Regions from separate parts of the Devosia sp. 919 genome, predicted to be linked through region 1. Evidence: predicted binding sites of a transcription regulator. Region 1 holds the regulator's gene; the other holds the start of a gene.

The links. The regulator LexA, encoded in region 1, represses DNA repair genes until DNA is damaged. The targets are predictions, from matches to a motif close to TGTTCNNNNTGTGTTCNG.
Region 2: the regulator LexA is predicted to act here: its motif matches at 2,389-2,406, upstream of ruvC (crossover junction endodeoxyribonuclease RuvC).

What each region holds. Positions count from the first base shown of each region.
Region 1 covers NZ_JABAOL010000001.1:2,270,898-2,276,356, forward strand. Annotated here, with positions in the region: gene HRQ64_RS11150 (IlvD/Edd family dehydratase) at 1-297, shown strand, start outside; gene HRQ64_RS11155 (NUDIX domain-containing protein) at 983-1,348, opposite strand; gene lexA (transcriptional repressor LexA) at 1,390-2,103, opposite strand; gene glp (gephyrin-like molybdotransferase Glp) at 2,212-3,414, opposite strand; gene moaC (cyclic pyranopterin monophosphate synthase MoaC) at 3,411-3,893, opposite strand; gene trpC (indole-3-glycerol phosphate synthase TrpC) at 3,890-4,705, opposite strand; gene trpD (anthranilate phosphoribosyltransferase) at 4,702-5,459, opposite strand, start outside.
Region 2 covers NZ_JABAOL010000001.1:3,198,536-3,203,994, forward strand. Annotated here, with positions in the region: gene ybgC (tol-pal system-associated acyl-CoA thioesterase) at 1-55, opposite strand, end outside; gene ruvB (Holliday junction branch migration DNA helicase RuvB) at 89-1,087, opposite strand; gene ruvA (Holliday junction branch migration protein RuvA) at 1,227-1,844, opposite strand; gene ruvC (crossover junction endodeoxyribonuclease RuvC) at 1,841-2,347, opposite strand; gene HRQ64_RS15505 (GGDEF domain-containing protein) at 2,659-3,450, shown strand; gene HRQ64_RS15510 (YebC/PmpR family DNA-binding transcriptional regulator) at 3,467-4,213, opposite strand; gene HRQ64_RS15515 (TIGR00282 family metallophosphoesterase) at 4,286-5,101, opposite strand; gene HRQ64_RS15520 (5-formyltetrahydrofolate cyclo-ligase) at 5,101-5,459, opposite strand, start outside.

The DNA.
Region 1 (5,459 bases):
AACGCCTCGCCCGAAGCGGCAGCGGGCGGCAACCTTGCCATCCTGCGCACGGGTGACCGGGTGCGGATCGACCTCAACAATGGCACCGCCGATATCCTGATTTCGGACGCCGAGATCGCGACGCGCCGGCAGGAACTGGCGGAAGCGGGCGGCTACAAGTACCCCGCGCACCAGACGCCCTGGCAGGAGATCCAGCGCGGGCTGGTCGACCAGCTCGGCAATGGCGCCGTACTCAAGCCAGCAGTGGCTTACCAGCGCATTGCCCAGACCTATGGCGTGCCGCGCGACAACCACTAGGGCATAAGGCCCAACGACTTCGAAATCCCCGCTTCGGCGGGGATTTCTGTTTCCAAGGCACGGCGAAACTCCGGTCGGCGCGAGGCCTCCGGTTGGGAGCGGCGTTGGCGAGGCATTGCCTCAAAAAACGTTGCGCAAAACGGAAGCTCCGCCCCGCCAACAGCGACTGGGTGCCGACGCCCGCGCCCTCCTGCGGCGCATGCCAGATTCCGCGGATGTCGAACTAAACCCTGGCGGGCACCGCTGCCTGCGCCACATCAGGGTTCCGATGGCCAGTGCAGCTGCCATCGCGATTCTTCACCCAAGACCACCGGACGATAGAGGTCCACGGCTCTTGCGGACACCGGCCGGATCGCGGCGACCCACGATCCCCCAGCCTCCGCGCACCAACCACTCGTCATGATCTCGCTTGGGTGCGCGGATGAGGAGACTATGCGGGTGATCGGCGCGGGCGGGGATAAGTTATTGTCGGGGGGTATGGGGCTTGAGCGGATTGCGCGCTGGAGGTGGCCAGCTGGGTCTAACGTCACTCGCGGAGGAGGGGACTAAACCCCCACCCCGGTCCTCCCCTCAAGGGGGAGGGTGAAGGAGGGGGCACACAGGCGCTGGTCTGGTGCGGCTGATGAGGACCCTAGGGCGGCAATCGAGTTCCGTCGAAGAGATTGTTTCTTGGCCGATTCCGGCTTTAGGCGTGGCGAGCGATGTGGGCGAGGGCCCGCTGGAACATGGGGTGCCATTCGGGGCCCGGTTGGCGCTCGAGTGGCCACCAGAAGAACTCGAACCAATGACCGCCATCATCATGGGTGAAGTGGCGCCAGTGTTCGGCCAGGGGAGCCAAGGCGATCACCACAACAAAGTGCCAAAGCTGTTTATCTGCAATGGCACTACTGGAAGGCAGGGTGCGCGAAACTTCTGCCTGCAGGCCAGACTCCTCTGCGAGTTCACGCAGGGCACCGATTTCAATCGGCTCGGGGCCTTCCCGTGTTCCTTTCACCAGCTGAAAGCCAGCCAAAGGATGCCTGAACGCCAAGCACTGGCGTTCTTGCGCCACCACTCGCAGCAGGACAGGACAGAGTTTTTCGACCCTGGGCGTCAATATTTACGCAGCAGGCCCACCAGGCGGCCCTGAACCTTGACGCGGTCGGGCGGGAAGATGCGGGTTTCGTAGGCGGGATTGGCCGCTTCAAGCGCGATGGTGTTGCCCTTGCGACGCAGCCGCTTGAGGGTGGCTTCCTCGTCATCCACCAGGGCAACGATGATCTCGCCGGTCCCGGCAACATCCTGGCGACGGATCAGCACGGTGTCGCCATCGAAAATGCCCGCATCGATCATCGAATCGCCGCGCACTTCCAGCGCATAGTGCTCGCCCGGGCCAAGCATTTCGGGTGGCACCGAGATGGTGTGGGAGTGGCTCTGGATGGCCTCGATGGGCGTACCGGCGGCGATCCGACCCATGACCGGCACGGCCACGGGGCGCACATAATCATCGCTCCAGCCCGAGCGCGGCGGCGGAGCGGCAACACGGCCCAGATTGCCTTCGATGACGCTGGGCTCGAAGCGGGCCTTGCGGCCGCCGAGCGCGGGGTTCATCGAATCGGGGAGTTTGAGCACTTCCAGCGCCCGCGCGCGATTGGGGAGGCGGCGGATGAAGCCGCGCTCCTCAAGCGCCGTGATCAGGCGGTGAATGCCCGACTTGGAGGCCAGATCCAACGCGTCCTTCATTTCGTCAAACGAAGGGGGAATGCCGCTTTCCTTCATCCGCTCATGGATGAACATCAGCAGTTCATGTTGCTTTCGCGTCAGCATCGGAGCCCTTCAATCGCAGAATCGGAACAAAGACTGAACGAGCATAGGTGTTCCAGTTATGTTCTGCAATAACGCTCATGGGTGGAGGCGAAAATTCTTTGGCTCTGCCTAGAACCCGTCCAGCGGAATGGCTGGAACGAGAGCGCCAGCCGGCTGGCCGGGATCGTATTCAGGCTGCACCAGCAGCATATCGGCGCGGGCCAGCGAGGAGGTATGACCGCTATCGGTTTCGCTGATGGGGAGCACGCCCGCACCTCGGCTTGAATGCACGCTTTGGGCACGCATGAAGTGGCGCCGGGCGGTATTGGGCGGCGTGGGCGCAAGGAGCGGCAGGTGCCAGGGGGCGGGTTCGGCGACGCCGAGCCAGCGCCGCAGCGCCGGCTTGATGAAGACGGCGGCGGTCACCATGGCCGAAACCGGATTGCCAGGCAGGCCAAACACCAGGGTTTTGCCCAGAGTGCCGAACATCAGTGGCTTGCCCGGGCGCATATTGATGCGCCAGAAATCAAGCTGCACGCCGAGACTCAGCAGGATTTCCTGCACGATATCATGGTCGCCAACACTCGCGCCGCCCGTGGTGATGACGAAGTCGGGCGCTTCGGCAAAGATGCCGGCAAGGCGCTCGGCAAGCGCCGCCCGGTTGTCGGGAGCGATCCCGTAGTCGCGGATCTCTGCGGCGTAAGGCGCAAGGAGCGGCCGCAAGCCGAAGCTGTTGGAGGCAACGATCTGGCCCGGTCCGAGAGCGGTGCCGGGCAGCACCAGTTCGTCCCCGGTGGCAAGGAGCGCGATGCGCGGCTGCACGGCAACGGGCAGCGTCGGGCAATTGGCGGCGGCTGCGACGGCCAGTTGCATGGGGGTGAGGCGAGAGCCTCTCGGAATCAGCTCCTGTCCCTGCCGGAAGTCGTGGCCAAGCGGGCGAATGCTGCGCCCCACGGGAGGCTGGGCGGCAAAGCTGACGCGATCGCCGGTGCGGGTCGCTTCCTCCTGCATGATCACGGCATCCGCGCCGGGGGGCACGGGCGCGCCGGTGAAGATGCGCACGCAGGTGCCCGGGGCGATATCCGCGCCAAAGCCGGCGCCGGCCTGTGCGGTGCCCACGACTTCAAGGCTCGCGCCTGGCACGATATCGGCGGCGCGCACGGCATAGCCATCCATGGCGCTGGCGGGGAAAGGCGGCTGGTCATGACGGGCGAGCAGGGGCTCGGTCAACACCCGGCCGGCGGCAGCTTCCAGCGGCACCGACTCGGTGCGGGCGGGGGGCACGCGGGCGAAAATGGCCGCGAGGGCGTCTTCAACCGGGAGCAGGCTCATGGCGCGCGCTGGAAATCGCCGGACTTGCCGCCCGATTTTTCGAGCAGACAGATCGCGGAGATAACCATCTCGCGGTCGATGCCCTTGGCCATGTCGTAAAGCGTAAGGGCGGCGGTGGAAGCCGCCACGAGGGCTTCCATTTCCACCCCGGTCTGGCCGGTGGTTTCGGCAGTCGCAAGAATGGTGATGGCGCCGGGCTCGCGCGCCTCCAGCTCGACGCTGACCTTGGTGAGCGGGATGGGGTGGCAAAGAGGGATGAGCTCGGCGGTCTTTTTGGCTGCCATGATGCCCGCGACGCGCGCGACGGCCAGGGCGTCGCCCTTCTTGAGGGCGCCACCCATGATGGCGGCAATGGTTTCGGGCCGACCGCTGATCACCGCCTGGGCGAGGGCGCGGCGGCGGGTGACTGCCTTGTCGCCGATATCAACGATCCGGGCCTCCCCGCGCTCGTTGAGATGGGTCAGCTGCGGCTCGCTCATGGATGGGCGGCCTGGCGCACACCCTGCAGGAGGGCGCGGGTGGCGGCGACCACATCGGCCTGGCGCATCAGCGATTCGCCGACAAGGAAGGTGCCGATGCCGGCTGTGCGGTCGAGATGCTGCAGGTGTTCATGGCCGTTGATGCCGCTTTCGCTGACCAGCACCTTGCCGGCTGGAACGCCGCCCGCGAGGTTGACCGAGGTATCGAGCCGGGTTTCGAAGGTGCGCAGATTGCGGTTGTTGATGCCAATGAACTCGGCATCGAGCGCCAGCGCCCGGTCGAGCTCGAGCTGGTCATGCACCTCGACCAGGGCATCCATGCCCCATTCGCGGGCGGAATCGAGCAGGTAGCGCGCGACGTCGTCACCGACAGCGGCGAGGATAATGAGGATGCAATCGGCGCCCCAAGCGCGCGCTTCGGCGACCTGGTAGGTTTCGAAGAGGAAATCCTTGCGCAGGACCGGCAAGGCGGTGGCGTCGCGCGCCTCGCGCAAGAACGCCGGCGAGCCCTGGAACGAGGGCTGATCGGTGAGGACCGAAAGGCACGTCGCGCCGGCCCCTTCATAGGCGCGGGCGATCTCTGCCGGGTTGAAATCGGGCCTGATCAGGCCCTTGGAGGGGCTGGCTTTCTTGACCTCGGCGATCAAGGCGTATTCGCCGCGGGCGCGCTTGGCCTTGATGGCGGCGAGAAAGCCGCGTGGCGGGGGCTGGTCATGGGCGGCAGCAACCACTTCGTCCCAAGGGCGCAGGGCCTTGGCCGCGGCGATTTCCTCGCGCTTATAGGCTTCGATCTGCTTGAGAATATCGCTCATGGGGGTGTTCCATTGGAGATGGCGACAAGGCGCTCGAGGGTTTCCCGGGCCTTGCCGCTGTCGATCATTTCGGCGGCCATGGCGGCGCCGCTGCGCAGGTCACTCACCACATCGGCCACGATCAGCGAGGCGGCGGCATTGAGGAGAACGATGTCGCGATAGGCGCCGGGCGCGCCGTCAAAGAGCGCGTGGATGGCGAGGGCATTATATTCGGGCTCGCCACCCAGGAGGTCATTGGGATCATGGCGCGACAGGCCGGCGTCTTCGGGGGTAATCTCGAAGCTGCGCAGATTGCCGTTCGCGATCTCGGCGACATAGGAGGGCCCGGTGACGGTGATCTCATCGAGCCCGTCGCTGCCATGGACCACCCAGGCCTTGATGGCGCGGTTGGCAAGGAGCGCTGCAGCGACCGGCTCCACCCATTCGGGGGAATAAACGCCGAGCATATAGCGGCGCACCCCGGCAGGATTGGATTGGGGCCCGAGCAGGTTGAACATGGTGCGCACGCCCATTTCGGCGCGCGAAGGGCCGACATGGCGCATGGCTGGATGATGGGCCGGCGCGAACATGAAGCCGATCCCGGCCTCGTTGATGCAGCGCGAAATTTCGGCGGGGGTGAGGTCGAGCTTGACCCCAAGGGCTTCAAGGGCCTGGGAGGAGCCCGATTTGGAAGACAATGCGCGGTTGCCGTGCTTGGCGACGGGAACGCCGGCGGCGGCAACAACGATGGCGCTGGCTGTCGAGATGTTGAGCG
Region 2 (5,459 bases), 930 kb from region 1:
AGAAATCGGTGTCCTCATAATAGACCCGAACAGCAAAAACATGCGGCTCAGCCATGGCGCAACCGGCTGATCTGGCGGATCTTCCGGCTCACGGCTCCTCGGGCTCCTCGAACAAGGTTGCTTGCGTCCCGATAAAGCCCTGCGGCACGCTCTTGCCCAGGTGCTGGAAGGCTGTGCCCGTCAGCATTCGCCCCCGAGAAGTGCGCTGTATGAAACCTTGCTGGATCAGATAAGGCTCGACAATCTCCTCGATCGCGTCACGCGGCTCGCTCAGCGCTGCGGCAATGGTCTCGATCCCTACGGGCCCCCCGCCATAGAAATCGGCAATCATCGTCAGATAGCGCCGATCCAGTTGATCGAGCCCGCGGGCATCCACGTCGAGCCGCAACAAGGCCTTGTCGGCAATCGCCCGCGTGATCTCGCTCGAGCCCTCGACCAGCGCAAAATCCGTTACCCGCCGCAACAGCCGGCCGGCAATGCGGGGTGTCCCGCGCGAACGGCGCGCGATCTCCAGCGCGCCGTCGGGCGCCATCGGCGTGCCCAACAGCCGGGCGCCGCGCTGCACGATCTGCACCAGCTCTTCGGGCGTATAAAAATTGAGGCGCACGGGAATGCCGAAGCGATCCCGCAGCGGCGTGGTCAACAAGCCCGCCCGCGTCGTCGCGCCCACCAGTGTGAACCGCGCCAGATCGATCCGCACCGAGCGTGCCGCCGGCCCCTCCCCGATGATCAGGTCAAGCTGGAAATCCTCCATCGCGGGATACAACACCTCCTCGATCGCGGGATTGAGCCGATGGATCTCGTCGATAAACAGCACATCGCGATCTTCGAGATTGGTCAGGAGTGCCGCCAGATCCCCGGCCTTGGCGATCACCGGGCCCGAAGTCGCGCGAAAACCCACCCCAAGCTCGCGCGAGATGATCTGCGCCAGCGTGGTCTTGCCCAGCCCTGGTGGGCCAACGAACAACACATGGTCGAGCGCCGCACCGCGCTTCTTGGCGGCCTCGATGAACACCTCAAGATTGGCACGCGCCGCCGCCTGCCCGACAAATTCCGAAAAGCCGGACGGGCGCAGTGCCACATCCAGTGGCTCATCGCGCCCGGCAACGGGAGAAGTAAGATCGGTCAAACGGATGCCCTGACTTGCGTTAGCGGGAGCACCATGGCTGTCTCCAACATCATGTTCGCCGGCTCAGCGCTGGCGGCGGAGCGGCTCGGAAAGACCATCACTGGCTCAACTCGCGCAGGCCCAGCCGGATCAGCTTTTCGGTCGCGGTATCATCCCCCTCACGGGCCACAACCCGCGCCAGGGCGGCGGAAGCTTGCGCCCCCGAATACCCCAGATTGACCAAAGCGGAAACTGCATCGGCTACATTCCCGCTAGCTGTTCCCTCGCCTAAGGCGGTCTGCAGCCCGAGCGTGCCCGCGTCAATGCCCCCGCCCTGCGGCGCCTTGCCCTTGAGCTCGGTCACCAATCGCAACGCCAGCTTGGGCCCAACCCCATTGGCCCGCCCGATCATCGCCTTGTCACCTAGTGCAATAGCGCTCGACAATTCCGATGGTGACAGGGCGGACAGGATCCCAAGCGCCACCCGCGCGCCAACGCCCTGCACGGTCATGAGGAGGTTGAACCAGCCCTTTTCGGCTTCGCTGCCAAAGCCATAAAGCCGGATCATGTCTTCGCGCACCACGGTTTCGATGAACACCACGGTTGCTTCCCCGACCCGGGGCAATCCCTGCAAAGTGCGCGACGAGCAAAAGGCCTCGTAGCAGACCCCTCCCACATCGATGAGCACATGATCATCGCCAAAGCTGTCGACGGCACCCTTGAGCTTGCCGATCATGCGCTCATCCGTGCCCGTTGCGCCGCAACCCGATGATGGGCATGGCAGATCGCGATGGCGAGCGCGTCGGCCGCGTCGGCGCCCTTGATCTTGGCCGTGGGCAGCAAGGTCTTGACCATCAGCGCCACCTGTTCCTTTTCCGCGTGCCCGGTGCCTACGATCGATTTCTTGACGAGATTGGTGGCATATTCCGCCACCGGAATGCCGCGATGGGCCGGCGTCATCAGCGCCACCCCCCTCGCCTGTCCCAGGATCAGCGCCGAGCGTGGTCCCGAGTTCACGAAGGTTTCTTCCACCGCCGCCTCATCGGGCGCAAACCGCTCCAGCAGGTCCAACAACTCCGTAAAAAGGACCGCGAGGCGCTGCGCCAATTCGCCTTCCGTGGGCGGAGTGACCGTGCCGCAGGCGATGAATTGCAGCTTGTTGCCTTGGGTTTCGATTACCCCCCAACCGCAGCGCCGCAGTCCTGGATCGATGCCGATGATTCGCACTGGTGGTGTCATGTTTCACCCATACCTGAAGGCGCTTCTCCTACCAAGCAGAAGTGAACAAAGCAGCAACGGAGCCCTGTGGAAGAAGCGACACGCGTAAAATTCCACCCATTGCACAAACCCCATTTTCAAGAAGCGCCTTCTAGGTTCGGCAATGTTCATGAAGGGGCATTAACTTATGAGCTGTGACCTGGTTTGCTGCGCCCCTTTGGCGCCGCGACGCTTCTGTGCATTGCCGCGCCTGACCGCGTTATCCCGCCCTGGGCACTCGCTCGCTTCTGCGCTCACCACCTATGGGCAGCGCCCGGAAAGGTGGGTAGCCAATGGCTAGCCCTTGTCAGGATAGCATCGGGGGGAGCGGCTCACGTACCTGGTCGAGCGTCACCCGCTGGACCGTGTTCGGCACCTTGGGCTGCGTCCTGGTTTCCGTCGGGTTCAATGCCCTGCTATTTGAAAATCTAGGTGGTGCAGCGCTGCAACGGGCGATGATCAGCGCTACGGTGCTACCCATCTTCCTGGGCGTGCCGCTGCTTTTTCTCCTGAGCTTGCGGCTGCGGCGCCTTGCCATTGCCAATCGCCGGCTGGGCATGGTCGCCCGCACGGACAGCCTCACCTCTTGTCTGAATCGCGGCGCCTTCACCGCCCAGGTGACGACGCAGTTGGCGCGCGCCGGCAGCACCCCGGGCGGTGCCTTGCTAGTGATCGACGCCGACAACTTTAAATCCATCAACGATCGGTTCGGCCACGATGCCGGCGACCTTGCCCTGACGGTGATCGCCCGGGCGATCCGCTCGGTGCTGCGGGCGGGAGATCTGGTGGGGCGGATGGGCGGCGAGGAATTTGGCGTGTTCCTGCCGGGCGTCGATGCCGACATCACTCGCGCTATTGCCGAACGCATCCGCAGCGCGGTCAATGAAGCTGAATTCGTGCCGCGCGGCACCGTACAAGCCCTGTCCGTCAGCATTGGTGGCGCTGTGTTCGGCAGCGCCATCGGTTTTTCCGAATTGTTCCGGGTTGCCGATCAGCGCCTTTATGACGCCAAGCAAACCGGCCGCAATCGCGTGACGATCGTCGCGGCCGATCAGTTCTTCCCCCAGGCCCTGCAACGCGCCTGAGGAACCTTGTCGAGGCTTAGTCGGCCAGCTTGGCCATGTCCTCGTCGCTCATCTCGAAGTTCGAATAAACATTCTGCACGTCATCGTCTTCTTCGAGCGTAGCGATCAACTTCATCAGCGTCGCGCCCTTGTCGGCATCGATGGGGGTATTGGTCTGCGGCTTCCACACGGCCTTGACTGATTCTGCTTCGCCCAGTGCCTTTTCCAGCGCGGCGGCCACTTCCACCATCGCCTCAAAGCTCGTGTAGATATAGTGGCCCTCTTCGTCGCTTTCGACGTCATCGGCGCCTGCCTCGATGGCGGCTTCCATGATCTCATCGGCACTGCCGGCGCTTGCCGGATAGGTGATCTCGCCAACCTTGTCGAACATGAACCCGACCGAGTTGGTTTCCCCCATCGCGCCACCATTCTTGGAGAAGTAGGAGCGCACATTGGAGGCGGTGCGATTGCGATTGTCGGTCAGCGTTTCCACGATGATCGCGACGCCACCTGGGCCATAGCCCTCGTAGCGGATTTCGTCATAGTTCTCGCCGTCGCTGCCGATCGCCTTCTTGATAGCGCGATCGATGTTGTCCTTGGGCATGGACTGGGCGCGCGCATTGGTCACCGCCAGGCGCAACCGGGAATTGAAAGCCGGATCGGGCATTCCCATCTTGGCGGCCACCGTGATTTCGCGCGCCAGCTTGGAAAAGACCTTGGAACGCACCGCATCGCTTTTGCCTTTGCGGTGCATGATGTTCTTGGCATGTGAATGGCCGGCCATCGGTCAGTCCTTGGGGTGTGGTGTTGTTGTGGTGGCGCGTTATAGGCAAGCTCGGCGCGAATGTGAAGCGGGCTAGAACTCCGGCAGCGCCTGCGCCAGCACCCCGCCCACCCGCACCGGCAGCACCTTGACCGCCAGTCCCGTGCGCGGATCGGTTTCCACCGCCACGCCGCACAAGGTCGCTTCCCCTTCGGCTGGCGTGAACCGGCCATTGGCAATGCCGGTGAGGAACCGGTTCAGCGGCTCGTCGGGGTCCACCCCGATCACCGAGTCGTAGTCCCCGCACATGCCGGCATCCGCCAACAGCGCCGTGCCGCCCTTGAGAATGCGCAAGTCAGCCGTCGGGATATGGGTGTGGGTGCCGACGACGAGACTCGCCCGCCCATCGAGAAAGTGCCCCATGCCCTGGATTTCGGAAGTGGCTTCCGTGTGAAAATCCACGATAATTGCGTCGGCCTGCTCGCCCAGCGGACAGGCGGCAATCGCCGCTTCCACCGCCCGGAACGGATCATCGGCGGGCCCCATGAACACGCGCCCGAGCGCGTTGATCACCAGCACTCGATGCCCATTGCGGCCCTCGACAAACATTGCCCCGCGACCGGGGGTGCCTGGCGCCATGTTGATGGGCCGCACCAGCGTCGTTTCCCGCTCGATAAAAGAGATGGTGTCGCGCTGGTCGAACGCATGATCGCCCAGGGTCACGATATCGGCGCCTGCCGCCCGGATGCCGTTGAAATGCGGCTCGGTCAGCCCGCGCCCATGGCTGGCATTTTCCCCGTTCACCACCACGAAATCAAAGCCGTAGCGCTCGATCAATCCGGGCAGGCGATCGGCAATTCCCTCGCGGCCTGCACGGCCCACGACGTCGCCCAAGAATAGAAATTTCATTATCTGCCGCCGAACTGTCGAATGCCGGTTTCCGTTATCACAGCGTCCAGCGCAATGTCATGCTCGTCCCGGGGAATGGCGTCAAACTCTTGCGCGCTGTAAGCCAGGCCGACCATCAGTGGCCGCCCTTCCCGCTCGGCAAAGCTGCGGTCATAATAACCACCGCCATAGCCCAGCCGGGTGCCCAGCCGGTCAAAGCCCAAAAGAGGCACCAGCACCAGGTCCGGGTGGGCGTGAGGCGCAAGTTCGGAGGGAGCGAGCGTGCCGAACCCCGCCGGGTAAAGCGGTGCGTCCGGCTCCCACACTCGCATCTGCAGCGGGCCGTGCGGCCGGACTATCGCCGGCAACACCACGGTAC